4 regions of the Yokenella regensburgei genome follow, and region 2 is predicted to be linked to each of the others. Evidence: predicted binding sites of a transcription regulator. Region 2 holds the regulator's gene; each other region holds the start of a gene.
What was found. Region 2 encodes PhoB, which activates phosphate uptake and scavenging genes when phosphate is short. Its sites were predicted from a motif close to CTGTCATAAAACTGNCNNAT; they were not measured.
Positions count from the first base shown of each region.

Region 1: glpT (glycerol-3-phosphate transporter) is a predicted target of PhoB. The motif match lies at 2,200-2,219, and genes of this name have one in related genera.
Region 3: uvrB (excinuclease ABC subunit UvrB) is a predicted target of PhoB. The motif match lies at 1,338-1,357, and genes of this name have one in related genera.
Region 4: C7387_RS10015 (phosphoethanolamine transferase) is a predicted target of PhoB. The motif match lies at 2,594-2,613, and genes of this name have one in related genera.

Region 1 is NZ_RBIZ01000003.1:318,726-322,940, forward strand. Features, by position in the region: gene glpB (glycerol-3-phosphate dehydrogenase subunit GlpB) at 1-460, opposite strand, end outside; gene glpA (anaerobic glycerol-3-phosphate dehydrogenase subunit A) at 450-2,072, opposite strand; gene glpT (glycerol-3-phosphate transporter) at 2,349-3,701, shown strand; gene glpQ (glycerophosphodiester phosphodiesterase) at 3,714-4,215, shown strand, end outside.
Region 2 is NZ_RBIZ01000007.1:103,877-108,091, forward strand. Features, by position in the region: gene sbcC (exonuclease subunit SbcC) at 1-564, opposite strand, end outside; gene sbcD (exonuclease subunit SbcD) at 561-1,760, opposite strand; gene phoB (phosphate response regulator transcription factor PhoB) at 1,947-2,636, shown strand; gene phoR (phosphate regulon sensor histidine kinase PhoR) at 2,658-3,953, shown strand.
Region 3 is NZ_RBIZ01000003.1:2,080,808-2,085,022, reverse strand. Features, by position in the region: gene bioC (malonyl-ACP O-methyltransferase BioC) at 1-363, shown strand, start outside; gene bioD (dethiobiotin synthase) at 356-1,048, shown strand; gene uvrB (excinuclease ABC subunit UvrB) at 1,609-3,621, shown strand; gene pmrB (two-component system sensor histidine kinase PmrB) at 3,804-4,215, opposite strand, start outside.
Region 4 is NZ_RBIZ01000003.1:2,044,618-2,048,832, reverse strand. Features, by position in the region: gene rhtA (threonine/homoserine exporter RhtA) at 1-71, opposite strand, end outside; gene ompX (outer membrane protein OmpX) at 426-941, shown strand; gene C7387_RS10015 (phosphoethanolamine transferase) at 1,004-2,587, opposite strand; gene mntS (manganase accumulation protein MntS) at 2,856-2,981, opposite strand; gene mntR (manganese-binding transcriptional regulator MntR) at 3,166-3,639, shown strand; gene C7387_RS10000 (anion transporter) at 3,636-4,215, shown strand, end outside.

The DNA.
Region 1 (4,215 bases), on a different contig from region 2:
GATGCGGCTGGAAGTCGAGAAAACCGCTAATACCAATCACGCCGATACGCTTGCCAGGCAGCGGCATCACCGGCACCTCCGCCGGGCTTAGCCAGGCGCTGCGGGTGGTACCAAGCGGTGTGATGCGTTGATGGGCGCGCGTCGCGCTGCCGTGCATCTCGATACCGCATTCGGCGAGAAGCTGTTCAGTGGCATGGGCGTACTGCATCACCGCTTCAGCGCCGAGGCGGGTGTAAGGGTGGTCCGGCATCTGAATGGCGAGCTCAGCAAGCCCGGCGGCAGTATCGGTGACCGTTTCGCCATCCGGCAATGCGGTCAGTAAATCGAGCGAGCCAGAAGAGAAGTGCAGCGCGCTCTGCCCACGGCTGACGATAGCGGTGCGCAGGCCTTGCTGGTTAAGGGTTAGCCCGCAGAGCAACCCGGCGAGGCCGCCGCCGATAATGACCGTGTCAAATTTCATCCTGATGTTCCTTCTGCAGGCCGCATAAACCGAGATATACCCAGCGAGTAAATTCGCTTTCGCGCAGCGCATCGCCCCAGGCGACCGGCTGCACACCTTTCCAGCGTTCGTTGAGGAATTGCGAAAGCTGCGTCAGCGACTGTGCGGGCGTGGTGACGTTAAAACGCTGAAGCAGCCCCGCCGCGCGGCAGGCGCAGAGCTCACCCTGGCAGGTGCCCATCCCCACGCGGGTGCGGCGACGCAGGTCGATAAGGTTATTCACCGCCAGATTTTCCACCGCGTACTGCACTTCACCGGCGGTCACCGCTTCGCACTCGCAGACAACGCTGCGGGTCTGGCGGGTATCCCCCAGCCATGCCGGGGTACGATCGCCATGGCGGTATACCGCCGATCCGCGAAGTGGCGTAGGCAGTGAGATAATTTTCTTCAGCGTGGCTTCCGCCGGCTCCTGGGAGCCGGGCAGCGGACGCTCGGCGGTGGTGCAGGCGGCGGTATTACCCAGCTTGCGGCTGATGGCGTCCGTGGCCCACTCGGCCATCAGACGATAGGTCATCAGTTTGCCGCCGGTGATGGTGATGAAACCCTCCATGCCGTCACGTTTTGCGTGATCGAGCAGGACAATGCCACGGCTGACGTTACGACCGCTTGGGTCGTCATCGCTTGCCACCAGCGGACGCACGCCGGAATAGGCGCGCAGTACGCGGGTTTGCCCCATCACAGGTGCCAGCTTCTCGCCTTCGCGCAGCAGAATATCAACCTCTTCCGGTGATACCCGGTTATCGTCGATATCTTTGTAATCAATGTGCAGTGAGGTGGTGCCGATGAGCGAGATGGTATCGCCGGGCACCAGAATATCGGCGTCGGCGGGCTTACGGCAGCGGTTGATGACGTGCTGATTAATACGATGGTCAAGGATCAGCAGCGAGCCTTTCGCCGGGAACATGCGGATGCTGAGGTCGGCATATTCGGCGATGCGCTGTCCCCAGATCCCGGCGGCGTTAACCACCACCGCCGCGCGCAGGGTGAGCTTCTCTCCGGAGTGGTGGTTCCACAGGTGCACGCCGCACACGCGGTCGCCTTCGCGTATCAGGCCGGTCACTTCGCAGCCGGTGAGGATGGTGGCGCCGTGCTCGCGGGCATCCAGCATGTTGGCGGCGGTGAGGCGGAAAGGATCGACGGTGCCATCAGGCACTTTCACCGCGCCGATGAGCGCCGGGTTCACCGCCGGTTCAATGCGGCGGGCTTCGGCCGGGGACAGCGCCTGGGCATCGATCCCAGCTTCCCGGCAGGCGTTGATGAAGGTGCTTTGAAAGGCGAGGTCATCTTCCGGCAGGGTGATAAACAGACCGTTGGTCGGCTCAACGCAGTGGCGGGCGATGCGTTTGAGGATCTGGTTTTCGGCAATACATTCGCGGGCAGATTCGTTATCGGTCACCGCGTAACGGGCACCGCTGTGCAGCAGGCCGTGGTTACGTCCGGTCGCCCCCGTGGCGATATCGAAACGCTCTACCAGCACGGCACGTAAGCCGCGCAGCGCGCAGTCGCGAGCAATCCCCGCCCCGGTGGCTCCCCCGCCAATAATAATGACATCGTTTTCACACGTCATGGGCATCATCATCGTCCTTCACCATTTTCGTTTTAGCCATTTAGCCACATAAAAAATATGGATTGTTTGATTTCGAGCATATTCGAGCAAAAAACGAAAACGGAACGTGATTTCATGCGCATTTAGGAACTTATTGTCATAATTCTGTAACAATATGTGCGATGTTTCACAGTAACGACATCGTATTTCTCATACCATCGCCGCCACAAAATAAGCCCTCTTAAATTTCCTTTTCTATTAGAGGGTTATCACGTCAGACAAAGTATGGCCACGGAGGCTAGTATGTTGAGCATTTTTAAACCCGCACCGCATAAAGCGCGAGTACCGGATGCACAGGTCGACCCGCTTTATCGCCGCATGCGTTGGCAAATTTTCCTGGGAATATTTTTTGGTTATGCCGCGTACTATCTGGTGCGTAAGAACTTTGCCCTTGCTATGCCGTACCTGGTCGAGCAAGGATTTTCTCGTGGCGATCTCGGTTTTGCACTCTCCGGTATCTCCATTGCTTACGGATTTTCGAAATTCATCATGGGGTCGGTCTCTGACCGCTCGAATCCGCGCATTTTCCTGCCAGCGGGTCTGATTCTGGCCGCGCTGGTGATGCTGGTGATGGGCTTTGTGCCCTGGGCTACTTCCAGCATCATGATTATGTTTGCTTTACTGTTCCTTTGTGGTTGGTTCCAGGGAATGGGGTGGCCGCCGTGCGGACGTACCATGGTTCACTGGTGGTCGCAGAAAGAGCGTGGTGGGATTGTTTCGGTCTGGAACTGCGCGCACAACGTCGGTGGTGGTATTCCGCCGCTGCTGTTCCTGCTCGGTATGGCGTGGTTTAACGACTGGAAAGCGGCGCTGTACATGCCGGCCTTCGGTGCCATTCTGGTGGCGATTATTGCCTTTGCGCTGATGCGTGATACCCCGCAGTCCTGCGGTCTGCCGCCAATCGAAGAGTACAAAAACGACTACCCGGATGACTACAGCGACAAAAATGAAGAAGAACTGACCGCAAAACAGATCTTCATGCAGTACATCCTGCCGAACAAACTGCTGTGGTACATCGCGGTGGCGAACGTGTTCGTTTATCTGCTGCGTTACGGCATCCTCGACTGGTCACCGACCTACCTGAAAGAAGTGAAGCACTTCGCGCTGGATAAATCCTCCTGGGCCTATTTCCTGTATGAATATGCCGGGATCCCGGGGACGCTGCTCTGTGGCTGGATGTCGGACAAAGTGTTTAAAGGTAACCGTGGTGCCACCGGTGTGTTCTTCATGACCCTGGTGACGATTGCTACCGTGGTGTACTGGCTGAACCCGCCGGGTAATCCGAACGTCGACATGATTTGTATGATTGTGATTGGCTTCCTGATTTATGGCCCGGTCATGCTTATCGGTCTGCATGCGCTTGAACTGGCACCGAAGAAAGCGGCGGGGACAGCGGCGGGCTTCACCGGTCTGTTTGGTTATCTCGGTGGCTCGGTCGCGGCCAGCGCCATTGTGGGTTACACCGTTGACTTCTTCGGCTGGGACGGCGGTTTCATGGTGATGATTGGTGGTAGCGTACTGGCTGTTCTGCTGCTGATTGTGGTCATGCTGGGTGAAAAACGTCATCACGCTGAAATGCAGGCTAAACGCGCATAACAAGGAAAATAAATGAAAACAACGATTAGCGTATTAACCGCCAGCCTGTTGCTGGCGGGGGCTGCCGCGAGTTTCAACGCGGTAGCCGCGGAAAAAATTGTCATTGCCCACCGTGGCGCCAGCGGCTACCTGCCGGAGCATACGCTCCCGGCGAAAGCGATGGCCTACGCGCAGGGTGCTGACTACCTTGAGCAGGATCTGGTCATGACCAAGGATGACCATCTGGTGGTGCTGCATGACCACTACCTGGATCGCGTGACCGATGTTGCTGAACGTTTTCCGAATCGCGCCCGTAAGGACGGGCGTTACTACGCTATCGACTTCACGCTTGCGGAAATCAAATCGCTGAAGTTCACCGAAGGTTTCGATATCGTTGATGGTAAAAAAGTGCAGACCTATCCGGGACGTTTCCCGATGGGGAAATCTGACTTCCGCGTGCACACCTTCGAAGAAGAGATCGAATTTGTGCAGGGGCTGAACCACTCTACCGGCAAAAATATTGGTATCTACCCGG
Region 2 (4,215 bases):
CATCGCCGAAATTTGTCCGTAGATTTCGGTTCCGGTGAGCTCTTCGAGCAGCTCGGCGCGCTCTTTCGGTTTGGCATTGAGGAAAGCGGCAAACTGCCCCTGCGACAGCAGCATCGAGCGGGTAAAGCGACCGTAGTCGAGCCCGGTGAGCGTGGCGGTAAGCTCCAGCTTGTCTTTCACTTTATCCGCAAGGATCTTGCCGTCTTCAGTACGCGCCAGCTCAACGCGCGGTGCCTGCAGGTTGCCATCGGGCTGGTTACGCGCCCGGTTCTGGCTCCAGAAGGCGCGATAGCCGGTGCCTTTCACCTCAAATTCCACCTCGGCCAGACACTCGGCGGTATCGCGGGTCATCAGATCGTTTTGCGACTGTGAGACGGTATTAAGACGCGGTGTTTCATGGTACAGCGCGAGGCAGATGGCATCGAGCAATGTGGTTTTTCCGGCCCCGGTCGGGCCGGTGATGGCAAACAGACCGTTGCTGGCGAACGGCTCGGCGGTGAAATCAATTTTCCATTCGCCTTTCAGCGAGTTGAGGTTTTTTAAGCGCAGGCTGAGGATTTTCATACGTTTTCCTCCCCGGAGAGGCTTTGCAGGGTATCGTCGAAAAGCTGGTGCAGGCGACCCTGCTGACCGTCGTCAAATTCTTCCAGTGCGAGGCGGCGGGCAAAGACCTCTTCAACTTTGAGTTCACTCAGGGTTTCGCGCTGTTCGCCTGCGATAATGCGCTCCCGCTGCTCGCGGCTGCGGCGGATCAGCAGGACCTCAACCGCAAGTGCCTCCGTCTGGGCCTGAATTTTACGCTGCAGGTCGTGCAGGTACTCTTCGCTGTTGATTTCGATATCAAGCCAAGTGACGGCTTCCGACGTTTCTGGCCAGCGGGCGAGCTGATCGCTGACGCTGGCGAAATCACCTTTCAGCACCGCCAGCGGTTGGGTGACCGGCACGTCAAGGGTCTCGACGCTGGCAAGTTTACCTGCGTCGAAGTTCACCAGATGCACGCTTTTGCTTTTACCGGTTTCGTCGAAGCTCAGCGCAATCGGTGAGCCGCAGTAGCGAATGTGCTCGCTGCCGCCAATTTTCTGCGCCCGGTGAATATGTCCGAGGGCGATGTAGTCCGCCGGTGGGAAGTTCTGCGCCGGGAAGGCATCGAGAGTGCCTATATAGATGTCGCGTACCGCGTCACTTTTGCTGGCACCGACGGTGGTCAGGTGGCCGCTGGCAATAATCGGCAGCGTGCGGTCGCCGCGCAGCACAACCGCAGCCTCATATTGTTGCTGGTAGTAATCGGTGATTGCGGCAAGCAACGTGTGCTGTTTTTCCTGGGCAGAATGCCCGGCCTGGCTCACGACCACATCGCGCGGGCGCAGGAACGGCACCGGGCAGAGAATGGCCCCCACGCTGCCGTCGCGGCGGATAAGCTCACAGGGTGGACAGCCCGCGCTTGCGACAACGGTCGTATTAAGGAAGGCGAGAATATCGCGTGATTCATTGAGCGTGGCGACGGAATCATGGTTACCCGCCAGCACCACCAGGTGACAGCCGGTTTGCTGTAGCTTGACGACAAAACGGTTGTACAGCTCGCGGGCGTAGCTTGGCGGCGAACCGGTATCAAAGATGTCACCTGCCACAATAATGGCATCCACCTCACGGGCTTCGGCCGTTTGCAGCAGCCAGTCGAGGAAGGCCTCGTGTTCTGGAGCCCGGCTCTTGCTGTAAAAGTTCTGGCCCAGATGCCAGTCAGAGGTATGAATGATGCGCATAGCGGTTCCGTAGCAAAAAAAGCATAAAGGAGATTATAAACATTCAGATACGGTGGGGTCGATGGCTGTCATAAAGCCTCCGCAGAGGTATCATCTGTCGGTCATCTTTTTCATAAATCTGTCACAAATCTGACGCATAATGGCGCCGCACTCTATAATTGCTACTAAAAAATCACAGGGTAAATAATGGCGAGACGAATTCTGGTCGTTGAAGATGAGGCTCCAATCCGCGAAATGGTGTGCTTCGTTCTGGAGCAAAATGGCTTTCAACCCGTTGAAGCAGAAGATTATGACAGTGCCGTGAATCAACTCAATGAGCCCTGGCCAGATCTGATTCTGCTCGACTGGATGTTGCCGGGTGGTTCGGGGTTACAGTTCATCAAACATATCAAGCGTGAAGCCATGACGCGTGATATTCCGGTGATGATGCTGACCGCGCGCGGGGAAGAAGAGGATCGTGTGCGGGGGCTGGAAACCGGAGCGGATGACTACATTACCAAACCGTTCTCGCCGAAAGAGTTAGTCGCCCGAATTAAAGCCGTGATGCGCCGCATTTCACCGATGGCGGTGGAAGAGGTAATTGAGATGCAGGGGCTGAGCCTCGATCCCACTTCGCATCGCGTCATGACCGGTGAAAATCCGCTGGACATGGGGCCGACAGAATTTAAGTTATTACACTTCTTTATGACGCATCCCGAGCGTGTTTATAGCCGCGAACAACTGCTGAACCACGTCTGGGGAACGAACGTGTATGTCGAAGACAGAACGGTTGATGTGCATATTCGCCGCCTGCGTAAGGCGCTGGAGCACAGCGGCCACGACCGTATGGTGCAAACTGTACGCGGTACGGGATATCGTTTTTCTGCCCGTTTCTAAAATTTGACAGGAGTATGACCCGTGCTGGAACGGCTGTCATGGAGAAGGCTGGCGCTTGAGCTTTGCTTATGTTGTATCCCAGCCTTTATTCTCGGGGCATTTTTTGGTTATTTGCCGTGGTTTTTACTGGCGGCGGTAACCGGGCTGCTTATCTGGCATTTCTGGAATTTATTACGTCTTTCCTGGTGGTTATGGGTTGATCGCAGCATGACGCCGCCGCCGGGACGAGGCAGCTGGGAGCCACTGCTGTACGGTCTGCATCAGATGCAGATGCGTAACAAAAAACGTCGCCGTGAGCTGGGGAGTCTGATCAAGCGCTTTCGTAGCGGTGCCGAGTCGCTGCCGGATGCGGTGGTACTGACCAACGGAGAAGGCGCTATCTTCTGGTGTAACGGACTGGCCCAACAGCTGCTGGGGCTGCGCTGGCCGGACGATAACGGACAAAATATCCTCAACCTGCTGCGCTATCCGGAATTTGCTCAGCACCTCAAACATCGTGATTTCTCAAAGCCGTTGAATCTGGTTCTGAATAATGGTCGTCATCTGGAAATTCGCGTGATGCCGTACAGCGAGCATCAGTGGCTGATGGTGGCGCGTGACGTGACCCAGATGCACCAGCTGGAAGGTGCGCGGCGCAACTTCTTTGCCAACGTCAGCCATGAGCTGCGTACACCGTTGACCGTATTACAGGGCTATCTGGAGATGATGCAGGAGCAAACGCTGGAAGGTGCAACGCGTGAAAAAGCGCTGCATACCATGCGTGAACAGACTCACCGGATGGAAGGGTTGGTTAAACAACTGCTGACTCTGTCAAAAATTGAAGCGGCACCGATGATGGCGCTGAGCGATCGTATTGATATGCCGATGATGCTGCGGGTGGTGGAGCGCGAAGCCCAGACCCTCAGTCAGAAAAAGCATACGCTGCATTTTGAGATTGATGATTCCCTGCGGGTGATGGGCAACGACGAGCAGCTGCGTAGCGCGGTATCCAACCTGGTGTATAACGCTATCAATCACACGCCTCCGGGCACGGAGATAACCGTGCGCTGGCAACGGGCACCGCACGGCGCGCTGTTTAGCGTGGAGGACAACGGCCCGGGGATTGCGCCGGAGCACATTCCGCGCCTGACCGAGCGCTTCTACCGTGTTGATAAGGCGCGTTCGCGGCAAACCGGGGGCAGCGGTCTGGGGCTGGCGATAGTGAAACATGCGGTAAATCATCACGACAGTCGCCTGGAAATTGAAAGTACCCTGGGCAAGGGGACGCGTTTTAGCTTCCTGCTTCCGGAACGTTTAATTGCCAAAAACAGCGCCTGAATCGACGCTTGTCAGGTTAACTTTCCACAGACCAGCTTCGGCTGGTCTGTTTGCTTTGCAGTTCATTTTTTAGCGCTGTATTTATGAACGTCTGATTGTTTTTTGTTCGCATGATTAGCCACATGTTTTTTGTAAAACTGGTAGATAATCCCATTGCGAAAATTAGTATTAGCATAATCATCTGGTTTTACGATCCCTCCTTGCTTTAAAACGTTATAAGCGTTTAAATTGCGCCTCATGCTGGTTTATCCCAACTGCATTC
Region 3 (4,215 bases), on a different contig from region 2:
CCTGGCGGAGTGCTGGCCTTCACCACGCTTGCCGCCGGCTCTCTGCCGGAGCTGAATCAGGCCTGGCAGGCGGTGGATGAACACCCTCATGCCAACCGTTTTTTAGCGCAGGAGAGGCTCCTGGAGACGCTCTCAGCATGGCGGGGGCGTTCCAGGCTGGAATCCATCACCCTGAGCTTCCCTGACGCGATGAGCGCGATGCGTTCGCTTAAAGGCATTGGTGCCACCCATCTGCATGAAGGGCGTGCCAGCAGGCTTCTGACGCGACAAAAACTACAGGCGCTGCAGCTTGCATGGCCGCAGCACGGCGGGGGTTGCCCGCTGACTTACCATCTTTTCTGGGGAGTGATTGAACGTGACTGAACGTTATTTTGTCACCGGTACCGATACGGAAGTCGGGAAAACGGTCGCCAGCTGTGCGCTGCTGCAGGCCGCGAATCGTCTGGGACGGCGGACGGCGGGGTATAAGCCGGTCGCCTCCGGTAGTGAACAGACCGCCGAAGGGTTACGTAATAGCGATGCGCTGGCCTTGCAGCGAAATAGCGCGCTAGCGCTGCGTTATGAACAGGTGAACCCCTATACCTTCGGCGAACCGACTTCGCCGCATATTATCAGCGCCGATGAAGGGCGTCCCATTGAAGCCACGGTGCTTTCCGCTGGGTTACGGGCGCTTGAGAGTGACGCGGAGTGGGTGCTGGTTGAAGGTGCGGGGGGCTGGTACACACCGTTGTCACCGGTGCTGACATTTGCCGACTGGGTGCAGCAAGAACGCTTGCCGGTGATTCTGGTGGTTGGCGTTAAGCTTGGCTGTATTAACCATGCAGTGCTGACGGCCCAGGCAGTACTGCAGGCCGGTTTACATCTTGCAGGCTGGATTGCCAACGACGTGGTTCCACCCGGACGCCGACACGCAGAATATATGGCTACGCTAACGCGTATGTTGCCTGCGCCGCTGCTGGGAGAAATCCCGTGGATTGAAGGAGATGTTGCGCAAACTGACCTCGGTGGATATCTCGACCTTCAGCACCTGACCGCTACAAAATTGTAGAAATGTGAAGCAGATCGCGCATATATTCGCCAACGTCTAAAGCGAAAAAAACTCAAAAATTATCAATAATATTTTTTTATGTCCGGCGTTTCGCTGCCGGACCATTTTTGCCGTCAGGCGGGGGATATGGGCTGGAGACAGTTATCCACTATTCCTGTGGATAACCTTGTGTATTAGGGTTAGAAAACCTCTGGTAAACGAGAGAGCATGCGGCTTGCGACTGAATTGATGCGAAAGGCGGCTTTTGGATATTTTCTTTTTTAATTAATGAGTTAGATAAAAGCAATGCCTGTAAGAAAAGTGTCACCGGCTGCCACAAAAGTTTCATTACATACCTTGACAAATGTTAAACCAGAAAAAATTCTGGGGATAACCGATGCTGTCTGGTTTTTTATCCCGCCGTCACGAGAAATTGCCCGTTTGTCAGGCTGACGATGGGCGGGTAACACAAATACGATAATATGTTACTGTTTTTATATCCAGTATAAATGGTTGGCAAATTTATCTGCGACGAGTAAAATTAGTCACCTGCCAGTTCACTCCTTCACAGGTCGTTGTCCATGTCTAAACCGTTCAAACTTCATTCCGCGTTTCGCCCTTCAGGCGATCAGCCTGCGGCCATCGCCAAACTGAAAGAGGGTCTGGAGGACGGCCTGGCGCACCAGACGCTGCTCGGCGTAACGGGCTCAGGTAAAACCTTTACCATCGCTAACGTTATTGCCGATCTGCAGCGTCCTACTATGGTACTGGCGCCGAACAAAACGCTGGCGGCCCAGCTCTATGGCGAGATGAAGGAGTTCTTCCCGGAAAACGCGGTGGAGTATTTCGTCTCGTACTACGATTACTACCAGCCGGAAGCCTACGTACCGAGCTCGGATACCTTCATCGAGAAAGACGCCTCGGTGAACGAGCATATCGAACAGATGCGACTCTCTGCGACCAAGGCACTGTTAGAGCGCCGTGATGTAATCGTGGTGGCGTCGGTTTCAGCCATCTACGGCCTTGGCGATCCGGATCTGTATCTGAAAATGATGCTGCACCTGACGGTCGGGATGATTGTCGATCAGCGCAGTATCCTGCGACGTCTCACTGAGCTGCAGTACACCCGTAACGATCAGGCATTTCAGCGCGGGACCTTCCGTGTCCGCGGCGAAGTGATCGACGTCTTCCCGGCAGAGTCCGACGATCTGGCGCTACGCATTGAGCTTTTTGACGACGAAGTCGAGCGGCTGTCGTTGTTTGACCCGCTCACCGGCCATCTGGAGTCCGGCGTTCAGCGCTTCACCATCTACCCGAAAACGCACTACGTGACGCCACGCGAGCGTATTATTCAGGCGATGGAAGATATCAAAGTTGAGCTGGCAGACCGCCGCAAGGTGTTGCTTGCCAACAACAAGCTGCTGGAAGAGCAGCGCTTGAGCCAGCGTACTCAGTTCGATCTCGAGATGATGAACGAGCTCGGATACTGCTCCGGCATCGAAAACTATTCGCGCTTTCTCTCCGGCCGTGGTCCCGGCGAGCCGCCGCCGACGCTGTTTGATTACCTTCCGGCCGATGGTCTGCTGGTCATCGACGAATCCCACGTGACTATCCCGCAGATTGGCGGTATGTACCGTGGCGACCGGGCGCGTAAAGAGACGCTGGTGGAGTACGGTTTCCGCCTGCCTTCCGCGCTCGATAACCGTCCGCTGAAGTTTGAAGAGTTCGAAGCGCTGGCGCCGCAGTCGATTTATGTTTCGGCAACGCCGGGTAACTATGAACTGGATAAATCTGCGGGTGACGTGGTTGACCAGGTCGTGCGTCCAACCGGGCTTTTAGATCCGGTTATCGAAGTGCGCCCGGTGGCGACCCAGGTTGACGATCTGCTGTCAGAAATTCGCCAACGTGCGCTTATCAACGAACGCGTACTGGTGACGACACTGACCAAACGGATGGCGGAAGACTTAACCGAGTATCTTGAAGAACACGGCGAGCGGGTGCGCTATCTGCACTCGGATATCGACACCGTCGAGCGTATGGAAATCATCCGTGACCTGCGTCTGGGCGAGTTTGACGTCCTGGTTGGGATCAACCTGCTGCGAGAGGGTCTGGATATGCCTGAGGTCTCGCTGGTGGCGATCCTTGATGCCGATAAAGAGGGTTTCCTGCGTTCTGAACGTTCCTTGATCCAGACCATTGGTCGTGCGGCGCGTAACATCAACGGTAAAGCCATTCTGTACGGCGATAAAATCACTCCGTCAATGGCTAAGGCGATTGGCGAAACCGAACGTCGTCGCGAGAAACAGCAGCGCTATAACGAAGAGAACGGTATTGTGCCGCAGGGCCTCACCAAGAAGGTGGTCGATATTCTGGCACTGGGTGCGGGTCTGGCGAAAACCAAAGCGAAAGGGCGTGGTAAAGCGCGGATTGTAGAAGAAGATACCGTCGTGTTAACGCCGAAAGCGCTGCAGCAGAAAATCCACGAGCTGGAAGGGCAAATGATGCAGCATGCACAGAATCTCGAATTTGAAGAGGCGGCGCAGATCCGTGACCAGCTCCATCAGCTTCGCGATCTGTTTATCGCCGCATCGTAATTGTCTGGCTGATTCAGACAGACACAAAAATTAATGTTTGCTTAATCTTTTTCACGGAAACTCTCCGCATAACGATGTGGAGAGTTGCCATGAAATTAACCCAAATCCGAGAGCTTTTTGTCCTGCTGCTGGCGCTGTCGATTATTGCTGGCTTCAGCGTTAACTGGGTGCAGACTTTCTAATCAACGGCTCAGCGGGGGGAACCGCACCCACGCCCGGGCACCCGGACCAGGCCTGCGGTTGGTCAGGAAGAACTTCGCATCATGCAGCTGCGCAATACGCGAAACAATACTTAATCCAAGACCAATTCCACCAAAGCGGCTATCCATACGCACGAAGGCTTTGCTGAGTTCACCGCTCTTGGCTTCATCAATGCCTGGCCCTTCATCTTCAACAACCAGCACCGCACCCGCTTCATAATCAATGGTCAGCGTAATGAGCGATCCTTCCGGGCTGTAGCGGTGGGCGTTTTCCACCAGATTGCGTAACAGCACCCGCACCAGCGTCGCGTCGCCTTTTAGCGTTGCACTGCGTGGCGTGGTGACTATCTGCAATTTTTGCTTGCGCAGTGCGAGCACGCGCTCTAGTTCGTCC
Region 4 (4,215 bases), on a different contig from region 2:
ATGGAACACATGGCGATGATGATAACCAGTATGGGAAACCAGACTGGTGCTTTGCGGGACGAGCCAGGCATCCGTTCTCCTGTCAGCTTTTGTCAAAGGAAGTAAAACTGCCAGTGTAAATGAATAACGGCAGGGCGGTTTAACAATTGTTGAAAAATATAGAGCCGGAAATCCGTACAATTTTGGCCCCCGTGTGGACTTTTGTGCTACGGTTTTAGGAATTTTCTGGATGAAGGGTGCGTGATCAGCGCCGCATAATGGCGTATTCTTCGGCAAAATCGCTGTTTTTTGAAAGGGATAGTCAGTAGTGGAAACGTTTAGTTACATGAAATGACCCCTTTGACAGCGCAAAGTGGAAAGAGTTTCTTAACAATTTTTGTTATATTTAAAACTTAGGATTTACTTGAAGCACATTTGAGGTGGTTATGAAAAAAATTGCATGTCTTTCAGCACTGGCCGTAGTTATGGCTTTCTCCGCAGGTTCTGCTGTTGCAGGTACTTCTACCGTTACTGGTGGTTACGCTCAGAGCGATATGCAGGGCGTTGCTAACAAAGCTGGCGGTTTCAACCTGAAATACCGTTACGAGTTCGACGACAGCAACCCGCTGGGTGTTATCGGTTCCTTTACTTACACTGAAAAAAATCGTACCGAAGACGGCGTGTATAACAAAGGCCAGTACTACGGTATCACTGCCGGTCCGGCTTACCGTATCAACGATTGGGCTAGCATCTACGGCGTAATCGGTCTGGGCTACGGTAAATTCCAGGCAACTGATTTCCCGAACAGCAAATCTGACACCAGCGACTACGGTTTCTCCTACGGTGCTGGTCTGCAGTTCAACCCGATCGAAAACGTTGCACTGGACTTCTCCTACGAGCAGTCTCGTATTCGTAACGTTGACGTTGGCACCTGGATCGCAGGCGTTGGTTACCGTTTCTAATCACTTCGGTGATAATAAAAAATCCGCCCTTGAGGCGGATTTTTTTTGGCTGCGATTCGGGGTTATCGACTGTTGGTGGTGAAGATGTCGGTGCCGAGGTGGTTGTAATCCACTTTCTGCAGCTTGAAGTTGGTGATGTAAACCGGTGGGGCCTTCTTGTTCGAGATGAAGGGATAGCCGCTAGTAATTTCTTGCGTTTTGATCCCGGTCCACTGTGAGAAGAAGCTCAGGAAGTCGTTGGCTGAACGGCGTGCTTTGATAATGCGATGTGCTTTATCGTCGCTTGAGAGCACCATAAACGGGACCTGGAAGTTCTGCTGGAACTGGTCGTCGTGAGCCAGATACTGCACCTCTTTGCCGCGTTCCTTAAACGCCAGTCCGTGATCGGAGAAATAGACCAGCGAGAAGCTGTCGCCCGAGTTGCGCAGTTGATCGTAAAGCTTCGCCAGCAGGTCGTCGGTTTGCGTCATGGTGTAGAGATAGCAGGAGGTCTCTTTCGACTGGACGAACTCGGCGTATTTCCCCTGAGTACGGTCGCAGGCCTGCGGATGAGAGCCCATCAGGTGCAATACGATCATCTGCGGCTGAGTACGCTGGGTAGAGAGCACCTGCGAAGTCATCTTTAACAGGGCGTCATCACGGGTATTTTTATCCGCTTCAAAATCACCGCTTTTCAGGAAATGCACTTCGTCAGCGCGTTTAGCGATACTGGCGATGGCGGTATCATATTCACCAATCTGCCCCTGGTTTGAGAACCACCAGGTCTGGAAGCCCGCGCGGTTGGCAAGCGTCACGAAGTTATCCTGATACTGCGGTTTGCCATCGACAACGCGGTTGAGCGTCAGGCCGAGCGATTTTTGCGTCGAGCCGCTGGCGGCGATGTAGTCGGTAAACAGATAGCCATTCACCGAACTGGCAAACGGGGTGTTGTCCCAGTGACCACCGAACGCACCCATGGCGTCACGGCGCGCACTCTCGCCGATAACTACTACGTAGGTATGGTATTTCGGCTTCACGGCAGTAATGGTCCAGGTGTCTTTCATACCGGAAAGCTGCGCCATTCGCGCCTGCTCATCCAGCACTTCGTTATTATTCACCACCACATCTTTCACGAAGCGAAACGCCGGGTAACCAGAATCGATAAGCTTAAACACGCCACCCCAGGCAAGATTTTGCACCGGCTGGACAAAAAAGGTTCCAACGCTGAACAGCAGCGCCAGCGTCTGTAACTTTCCCCACGGCTGCGGTTCGCCAATTTTGCGACGCACGGCAATGACGCCCATGACAAAAATAAACACGCCAACAAAATAGCTGTACCACGGGAAAATCGTCAGAATTTCCGTCGACTCCTCCATATTGGTGGAGTGCAGCGCCAGCAGGGTGTTGAAATTAGGCGCGCCGTAGGCCTGAGCAAACGGGAAATATAAGGCACCGAGCAATGAATAAATACCAATCACCCCCTTCTGCACGCGAGGGAAGCTGCGCCACAGTAGCTGCAGCACGCAGGTAAAGGCGAGGGTATACAGCACGCTGAACGGATAGCCCAGCGCAAGGTTAATCAGCAGAGATTGTAAAATGTAGAATCCCGTCCACGGGCATAATTTTACGCCGCGGGCCGCAAGTGAGTCTTTCAGGGTTAAATTCATAGGTCGCTATCATAAAAACGCCATGTGCTTCCCCTGGCGTCAAGGGTTCAAACCTGCCGTGACAGCGCGAAAAAAAAGGTGAGAAGTTCGCAAGTGGTGCAGGATGGCACGAAGATAGAGCCTGTGAATGTGAAGGTCAACTACTCATAACGAATTGTTTTGCGAGAAAGATTACAAATCCGGAAAAAAGGCGCGGATATTGGGCGCAACAGCGCAGTGTGGCAGGGTTTTGTGACAATAAAATGAAGCGGCGTACCGCGACGCCGCGTTAGTGGGAAGGTTTGTCCTGCTGCGGTTTGTTGTTGAAGTAGTCGCACAACATGTTCAGCAGCATCAGCCGGACTTTAAAGGGAGAATGAGTAAACACGCTTAAGCACCTCTTCATTTCGTTCATGATTGCCTCCTGTCATTTCTGGTCCTTCACTCCCTGAAGGATGTTCGTGTTGTATACAGATATAGCACAGGCTATATCTTATAGCTATGGCTAAGACGTTAATTTTTTGTGCTCAGAGCACGATCCTATACAATGGTCGTCCTTTATAGGGTGCGAGGCCGCGCCACACTGATGAGGAAGCACGATGAGCCGTCGCGAAGGTAAGCCAATAACAAAAAAAGTGACGCAGTTGGTTAATGTTGAAGAGCATGTTGAAGGCTTTCGTCAGGTGCGTGAAGCGCATCGTCGCGAGCTGATTGATGATTACGTTGAGTTGATCTCTGACCTCATCCATGAATCCGGAGAAGCACGCCAGGTCGATATGGCGGCGCGTCTTGGGGTTTCCCAGCCGACGGTTGCTAAAATGCTCAAGCGTCTGGCCGGTGTTGGCCTGATTGAACAGATCCCGTGGCGCGGCGTATTCCTGACCCCGGAAGGGGAGAAGCTGGCGCAGGCCAGCCGTGAACGCCACCAGATAGTTGAAACTTTCCTGCTGACCATCGGCGTCAGCCCGGAAAATGCCCGCCGCGATGCGGAAGGGGTAGAGCACCACGTCTGCGAGGAAACGCTGGAAGTGTTCCGTCGCTACAACGAAAAACACGGGCATAACGCTGAATGAGTCTGCCGATTTTGCGCGCCCTGGCGCGCGATCGCTTTCTGCACCTGCTGATTATCATTGGCGTCCTGCTGAGTTTTCTGGTTCCCTTCGCCCCTTCTCGCTGGCCGGCCGCCATCGACTGGCACACCATTATCACCCTGAGCGGGTTAATGCTGCTCACCAAAGGCGTTGAACAAAGCGGCTATTTTGATGTACTGGGCCGCAGAATGGCCCGCCGATTTGTCACCGAACGCCAGCTGGCGATATTTATGCTGCTGGCCGCCGCGCTGCTGTCGACCTTTCTGACCAATGATGTAGCGCTGTTTATCGTGGTGCCGCTGACCATCACGCTAAAGAAGTGGTGCGCGCTGCCGGTCAATCGGATCATCATTTTCGAAGCGCTGGCGGTGAACGCTGGCTCGCTGCTGACGCCCATTGGCAACCCGCAAAACATCCTGCTGTGGGGGCGTTCCGGACTCTCTTTTACTGCGTTTATCGGCCAGATGCTGCCGTTAGCGCTGGCGATGATGCTGACGTTGCTGGTGCTGTGCTGGTTCTGTTTCCCGGCGAAAGCGCTGCGTTTTCAGAGCAGTGACC